Linked DNA regions of Geomonas sp. RF6. The protein of the gene in region 2 interacts with the protein of the main gene of each other region in a pairwise test. Links are inferred from orthologs where the notes say so. Each region holds a gene or a part of one and is shown on either strand. Other genes may lie near its edges. The genes, in order: dprA and recA.

Region 1 (3,124 bases), 1.2 Mb from region 2 along the record:
TCCAGATCAGCTCGTAGAGCTTGTACTGGTCGGAGGAGAGATACTTTTTCACATCCGCAGGGGTCTTCGCGAGATAGGTCGGGCGGACCGCCTCGTGCGCCTCCTGGGCGTTTTTCGACTTGTTCTTGAAGACGCGCGGCTTCTCCAGCGCGTATTCCTTCCCGTACTTCGAGACGATGAGGTTCCTGGCGTCCTCCAGCGCGAGGTTGGAGAGCGCCACACTGTCGGTACGCATGTAGGTGATAAGACCGACCGACCCCTCGCCGACGTCGATACCCTCGTAGAGCTTCTGGGCGACCGACATCGTCTTCTTCGCGGAGAAGCCGAGCTTGCGGGCGGCCTCCTGCTGCAGGGTCGAGGTGGTAAAGGGGGGTGATGGCTGGCGCTTGCGCTCGCTGCGCGTGACCTTTTCGACCTGGTAGCGTGCCTTTTCCAGGTGCTCCTTGATCTTCTGGGCGCTCTCGCCGTCCGGGATGTCGAACTTGCCGAGCTTTTGCCCCGCAGCCTCCACAAGGGACGCGGTCACCGGCTGCTTCTTCTTCCCGACAGTCTCGAGCTTCGCCCCGATCGTCCAGTACTCGCGCTCCTGGAACGCCTGGATCTCCTTCTCCCTCTCGCAGATGAGGCGCAGCGCGACCGACTGGACGCGGCCGGCGGAGAGGCCGTAGCGGATCTTTTTCCAGAGGAAGGGGGAGAGGGTGAAGCCGACGAGGTAGTCGAGGATGGAGCGAGCCTGCTGCGCGTCGACCAGATCGATGAGGATGTCGCGCGGGTTTTGCACCGCGTGGCGAATGGCGTCCTTCGTGATCTCGTGAAAGACCACCCGCTTTATGTCGAAGGGGTTTTTCTTCTTGTCGATCCCGAGCGCCGCCAGGAGATGCCAGGAGATCGCCTCCCCTTCACGGTCGGGGTCTGTCGCGAGGAGGAGGGAGTTTATCCCCTTCATCTCCTTCTTTATGGCGTCCAGATGCTTCTTGCTCTCGGGAAGTACCGCGTACTTCGGCTCGAAGTCATGCTCGACGTCCACCGACCCCTGCTTGCTGGGCAACGCCCGCACATGTCCGAAAGAGGCGAGGACCTTGAAGTCGGGCCCGAGAAATTTCTCGATCGTCCGCGCCTTGGCGGGAGATTCGACGATAACGAGATGCTGGGACATATGATCACCTTAGTGTGCGGATGAACCGCGAGCGAAGGGGCTTTTTCGTACTGATGATGTCAAAAAACCCGGATGTCACGCAATAGCAAAATGCTTGCCGGGAAGTTGCACAATCGCCCCTTTGAGCTCCAGGCGCAGTAAAATAGCGGAAACCTCCCCCACTGTCAACGCACTTTGCACAATGATATCATCGATCTGCAGCGGTGCCTGACGAAGGAGATCGTACAGCTTCCCCTCCTCCGGGGAGAAGGAAAAGGATGGTTCCGACGTTTCGGTGGCGGGGCGGGAGGAGAGATAGGGGAGCTCTTCGAGGATATCCTCCACCCGCTCCACCAGCTTTGCCCCCGCCTTTATGAGGGCGTTCCCCCCCCTGCTGGAGCTCATGTTGACGTTTCCGGGGACGGCGAAGACTTCGCGCCCCTGTTCCAGGGCAAAACGGGCGGTGATGAGGGAGCCGCTCTTTTCCCCCGCCTCCACGACGAGCACGCCGGCGCACAGCGCGCTGATGATCCGGTTGCGCCTCGGGAAGTTCTCAGGGATCGGCTCGCTCCCCATCGAAAACTCGCTGACGATCCCACCGCGGGCCGCGAGCTCGGCGTAGAGGACCGCGTTTTCCAGCGGGTAGACCACGTCGACACCACACCCCAGCACCGCTATGCTGCGCCCTCCACCTTTCAGCGCTCCCCAGTGCGCCGCGGCGTCGATTCCCCGCGCGAGCCCGGAGACGACGGTTATCCCCCGGGCGGCGAGGTCGCGCGCCAGGCGGGTGGTGATGGCGAGCCCGCCGGGGGAGGCCCGGCGGGAGCCGACGATGGCGATGGCTGGCTCGTACCCGGCGATGGTCCCGGCGAGGTAGAGGAAAGGTGGGGGATCGGCGATCTCCAGGAGGGGTTTCGGGTAGTCCGGCGAGAGGATGTCGACGACCGCGACCTTCCCCGCCGCCACCCTGTCGCGCTCCGCCTCGGCGAAGGCGCGCCCGTCGTGGCTTCTGAGGGCGCTGATCGCTCCCTGGTTCATCCCCTTCACCGCCGAGAGCTCCGCCTCGGTCGCCGCAAGCGCCCGCTCCGGCGTGCCGAAGTGGGCGAGCAGTCTGCGAAAGAGCACGTTTCCGATCTGGGGAACCGATTTGAGGGCAAACCAGTGCAGGTGGTCCATGCGGCCCCCCCGGAATCTATCTGCTCTTCTTCAACTCCACGCGGTCGCCACGGTAGACGGTGTCGACACTTTTCACGATCGCGGCGGTGGAAGTGTTCACCCCCGTCTCCAGTACCACGACGGCGCCGACGACCTCGGCTGGCAGCTTCTCTATCTTGTTCAGGGCGTAGCGCTGATCGGGTACCACGTCGCGGACGACGTACAGGAGATTGCCGGGCTTCACCCCATGGGAGCTGCCGAGATCGAGGTAGACGATGTCTCCGCTGGCGAGCGCCCTGTTGCCGGTCTGGGTCTCCGCGATGTAGCCGGTAAGGTCGCGGTCGGCGCCCTTCAGGGGGACGCTGACCCGCTTCTCGCGCCACGGCAGGAGGAAGGCCCCGGCCCCGATCTCCTGGAACGACTTGGTGACGAGACCCTTGGAGACCTTCTCCTCCACCTCGGAGAGCTGCAGCTCGCCAAGAGCGAGGACCCGGTAGCCGAGGATCACATTGGTGACCGGGTGACTGACCGCCGCCATCTTCCTGTAGATCGCGTAGCGGTCGCCGACGTTCGCGCCGTTTCTTCTCCCGATGTCGGTGTAGACGATGTCGTCGGACCCCACCATCACCCTGTTCTGGTTTGTGGAGACGATGTACCCTGAGGGATGGATCTCATCCTCCAGCAGGAACCCCTCCGCCCCGGTGACGGTGAAGCCCTGCGCCTGCGGCGCCTCCTCGGCCGCCTCCTTACTCCCCCCCGGCTCTGCGGGAGCGGGAGTCTCTGCGGAAGCAGGGGGCATGGTCCCTTTTTGCTCCAGCTCGATCCGGTCGCTGT
Region 2 (3,177 bases):
AACACCCCCCTCACGAGCATCATCGCCGGCACCGATCACCTCCTGCAGCAGGGGTGCGCGGAGGAGGACGAGGCGGTCCTCCGGATGGTGCGCGACGGCGGGCTGCGCCTGAAGGACCTGGTGGGGGACCTCCTGAACCTGATAAAGCTGGAGGCGAAGGAAGGGGTCATGGTCGCGGAGCCGGTGCACCTGAAAGGGGAGCTGGAGCTGGTAAGGGAGCAGCTCGCCCCCGCGCTCGCCGCGCGAAACCAGAGCCTCATCCTCTGCGGGCTGGAGAATCTCCCCTCGTTCGTGGGGGACTGGAAGAACCTGGAGCGGGTCTTTGGCGAGCTCCTGGAGAACGCCATGAAGTTTACCCCCGACGGCGGGGAGATCCGGGTCAGCGGCCGGGTGGTGGACGGGAAGTCCCTCGCTGAGCGGCGCGAGACGCTGGAGCGCTTCAACGAGGGGTTCCTCGCGCGCTGCGGCAACAGGTGCTACCTAGAGGTGGAGGTGCGCGACAACGGAATCGGGATTCCGCCGCAGGAGCAGCAGCGCGTCTTCCAGATCTTCTACGAGATCGGCGACGTCAGGCACCATTCGAGCGGCAAGGGGGCGGGGCTCGGCCTTGCGATCGTGAAAGGGATGGTGGAGGCGCACGGCGGCATGGTGTGGGTGGAGAGCGACAAGGGGAGCTCCTTCTTCCTCCTTCTGCCGCTGGAGCAGGAGCTCAGCCAGCCGGAACTCTTCTAGCGCGGAGCTTCCCCCCGTGCGTCAGGAGGAGCGGGAGCCGCACGCTCCGATGTTACTTGAAAACTCGCTGGAATTTGTGCTATTTGTCATGGGATCGCCGGAACAGGCGAAAACAGCAAGGAGATACGCGTATGCTCGACAGGGAGAAGGCGATTGACCTGGCACTCGGCCAGATAGAGAAACAGTTCGGCAAAGGTGCCATCATGAGGCTCGGCAACGAGGAGGCGCTCCCGGACGTGGCAGCCATCCCCACCGGCTCCCTCTCGCTGGACCTGGCGCTCGGCGTAGGCGGCGTACCCCGCGGTCGCGTCATCGAGGTATACGGTCCCGAGTCCTCCGGCAAGACGACCCTCGCGCTGCACATCATCGCGGAGGCGATGAAGGAAGGTGGCATCGCCGCCTTCATCGACGCCGAGCACGCGCTCGACATCGGCTACGCGAGGAAGCTCGGGGTGAAGACCGACGACCTCCTCGTCTCCCAGCCGGACACCGGCGAGCAGGCGCTGGAGATCGCCGAGACCCTCGTCAGATCGGGCGCCATCGACGTCCTCGTCGTCGACTCCGTCGCGGCCCTCGTGCCGAAAGCGGAGATCGAGGGCGACATGGGCGATTCCCACATGGGTCTGCAGGCCCGCCTCATGTCGCAGGCGTTGCGCAAGCTCACCGGCATCATCTCCAAGAGCAACTGCTGCGTCATCTTCATCAACCAGATCAGGATGAAGATCGGCGTCATGTTCGGCAACCCCGAGACGACGACCGGCGGTAACGCCCTGAAGTTCTACGCCTCCGTGCGCATGGACATCAGGAAGATCGCCGCACTGAAGCAGGGGAACGACGTCATCGGCTCCCGCACCAGGGTGAAGGTGGTGAAGAACAAGGTCGCCCCCCCCTTCAAGGAAGTGGAATTCGACATCCTCTACGGCGAAGGGATCTCCAAGGAAGGGGACGTCCTCGACCTCGCCGTGGAGAAGGGGATCGTGGACAAGAGCGGAGCCTGGTTCTCCTACGGCAAGGACCGCATCGGCCAGGGTCGCGAGAACTCCCGCATCTATCTGAAGGAGCACCCGGAGATCACCGCAGAGATCCGGGAGAGGCTGCTCGCCCCCGAGGCAGCCGCCCAGGCGGTATAAGACATGGAACTGAACGAGATCCTTTCCGTCGCCATGAAGGCCCGGGGGTCCGACGTCCACCTGAAGACGGGGATCCCCCCGATCGTGCGGATCGACGGGCAGCTGCGCGCCATCCCGAACGCGGAGCGCCTCTCCGCGGACGCGGTGCGCACCATGGCCAAGGGGATCATGAACGAGCGGCAAAGGAAGCAGTTCGAGGAGAACTACGAGGTAGACCTCTCCTACGGCGTCCCCGGACTCGGGAGGTTCCGCGTCAACGCCTACTCCCAGCGCGGCACCGTGGCCATGGTGCTGCGCGCCATCCCGATCGCCATCCCCTCGCTGGAGGCGCTGAACCTCCCGCCGGTCCTTAAAAAGCTCGCCCTCGAGCAGCGCGGCCTGATCCTTGTCACCGGCACGACCGGCAGCGGCAAGTCCACCACGCTCGCCTCGATGATCGACTACATAAATGAGAACCGCACCTGCAACATCATCACCATCGAGGACCCGGTCGAGTACCTGCACAAGGACAAGAAGAGCCTGATCAACCAGCGCGAGGTCGGCTTCGACACCCTGACCTTCGGCAGGGCGCTCACCAGCGCCTTGCGCCAGGACCCGGACGTCATCCTCGTCGGCGAGATGCGCGACCACGAGACGATCGAGACCGCGCTCACCGCCGCCGAGACCGGGCACCTGGTCCTCTCCACGCTGCACACCCTCGATGCCGCCGAGACCATCAACCGCATCATCTCCGTCTTCCCCCCGTACCATCAGAGACAGGTCCGGATGCAGCTCTCCGGGATCATCAGAGGGGTCATCTCCCAGCGCCTGGTGCCGCGCATCGACGGCAAGGGAAGGGTGCCGGCGGTGGAGATCATGATCGGCACGGCCCGCGTCAGGGACTGCATCGACGACAAGGAAAAGACGAAGCAGATCGCGGACGCCATTTCCCAGGGGTACACCACCTACGGCATGCAGACCTTCGACCAGTCGCTCATGCAGCTCTTCACGAGCAAGCTCATCAGCTATGAGGAGGCGCTGCGCCAGTCCAGCAACCCGGACGACTTCGCCCTGAAGGTCTCCGGCATCTCTTCCACCTCCAACGCCAGCTGGGACCAGTTCACCCTGGAAGAACCTGAAGCCGGGGATGGAGAACTGGTGATCGAGAAGTACTAAGGGGTGTCCAACGCGCTTTTCGACTGTGCGCTGAGAGCCCTCGCGCTGCGCGACCACAGCGAGACGGAGCTGCGCCGCAAGCTCTCCGCCAAGCGCTTCGGCGCCGAAGAGATAGAGGCGGCCCTCTCCCGGCTGCGGGAGCTCTCCTACCTCGACGACC

The links.
Region 1: the proteins of recA (region 2) and dprA interact in binary tests that used the Bacillus subtilis proteins (3 or more experiments, as listed by UniProt). The link is inferred for Geomonas sp. RF6 from one-to-one orthologs.

The regions. Positions count from the first base shown.
Region 1 is NZ_CP087999.1:2,708,777-2,711,900, reverse strand. What follows is about bases 272-3,079. They hold dprA (DNA-processing protein DprA), read right to left. Parts: upstream 2,312-3,079; coding sequence 1,232-2,311; downstream 272-1,231. Other genes in these bases: LPW11_RS11650 (LysM peptidoglycan-binding domain-containing protein), read right to left, coding at 2,328-3,079; topA (type I DNA topoisomerase), read right to left, coding at 272-1,156. Also shown: more of topA, read right to left, coding at 1-271; more of LPW11_RS11650, read right to left, coding at 3,080-3,124. UniProt on the Bacillus subtilis protein: Protein that helps load RecA onto ssDNA during transformation. Binds cooperatively to circular ssDNA, is able to bridge different segments of DNA. Favors the loading of RecA onto SsbA- or SsbB-coated ssDNA and formation of RecA-DNA filaments.
Region 2 is NZ_CP087999.1:1,496,954-1,500,130, forward strand. Bases 2-2,862 are described here. They hold recA (recombinase RecA), read left to right. Parts: upstream 2-863; coding sequence 864-1,862; downstream 1,863-2,862. Other genes in these bases: LPW11_RS06465 (sensor histidine kinase), read left to right, coding at 2-732; LPW11_RS06475 (type IV pilus twitching motility protein PilT), read left to right, coding at 1,866-2,862. In the rest of the region: more of LPW11_RS06465, read left to right, coding at 1-1; more of LPW11_RS06475, read left to right, coding at 2,863-3,017; LPW11_RS06480 (regulatory protein RecX), read left to right, coding at 3,021-3,177. UniProt on the Bacillus subtilis protein: Multifunctional protein involved in homologous recombination, DNA repair and competence.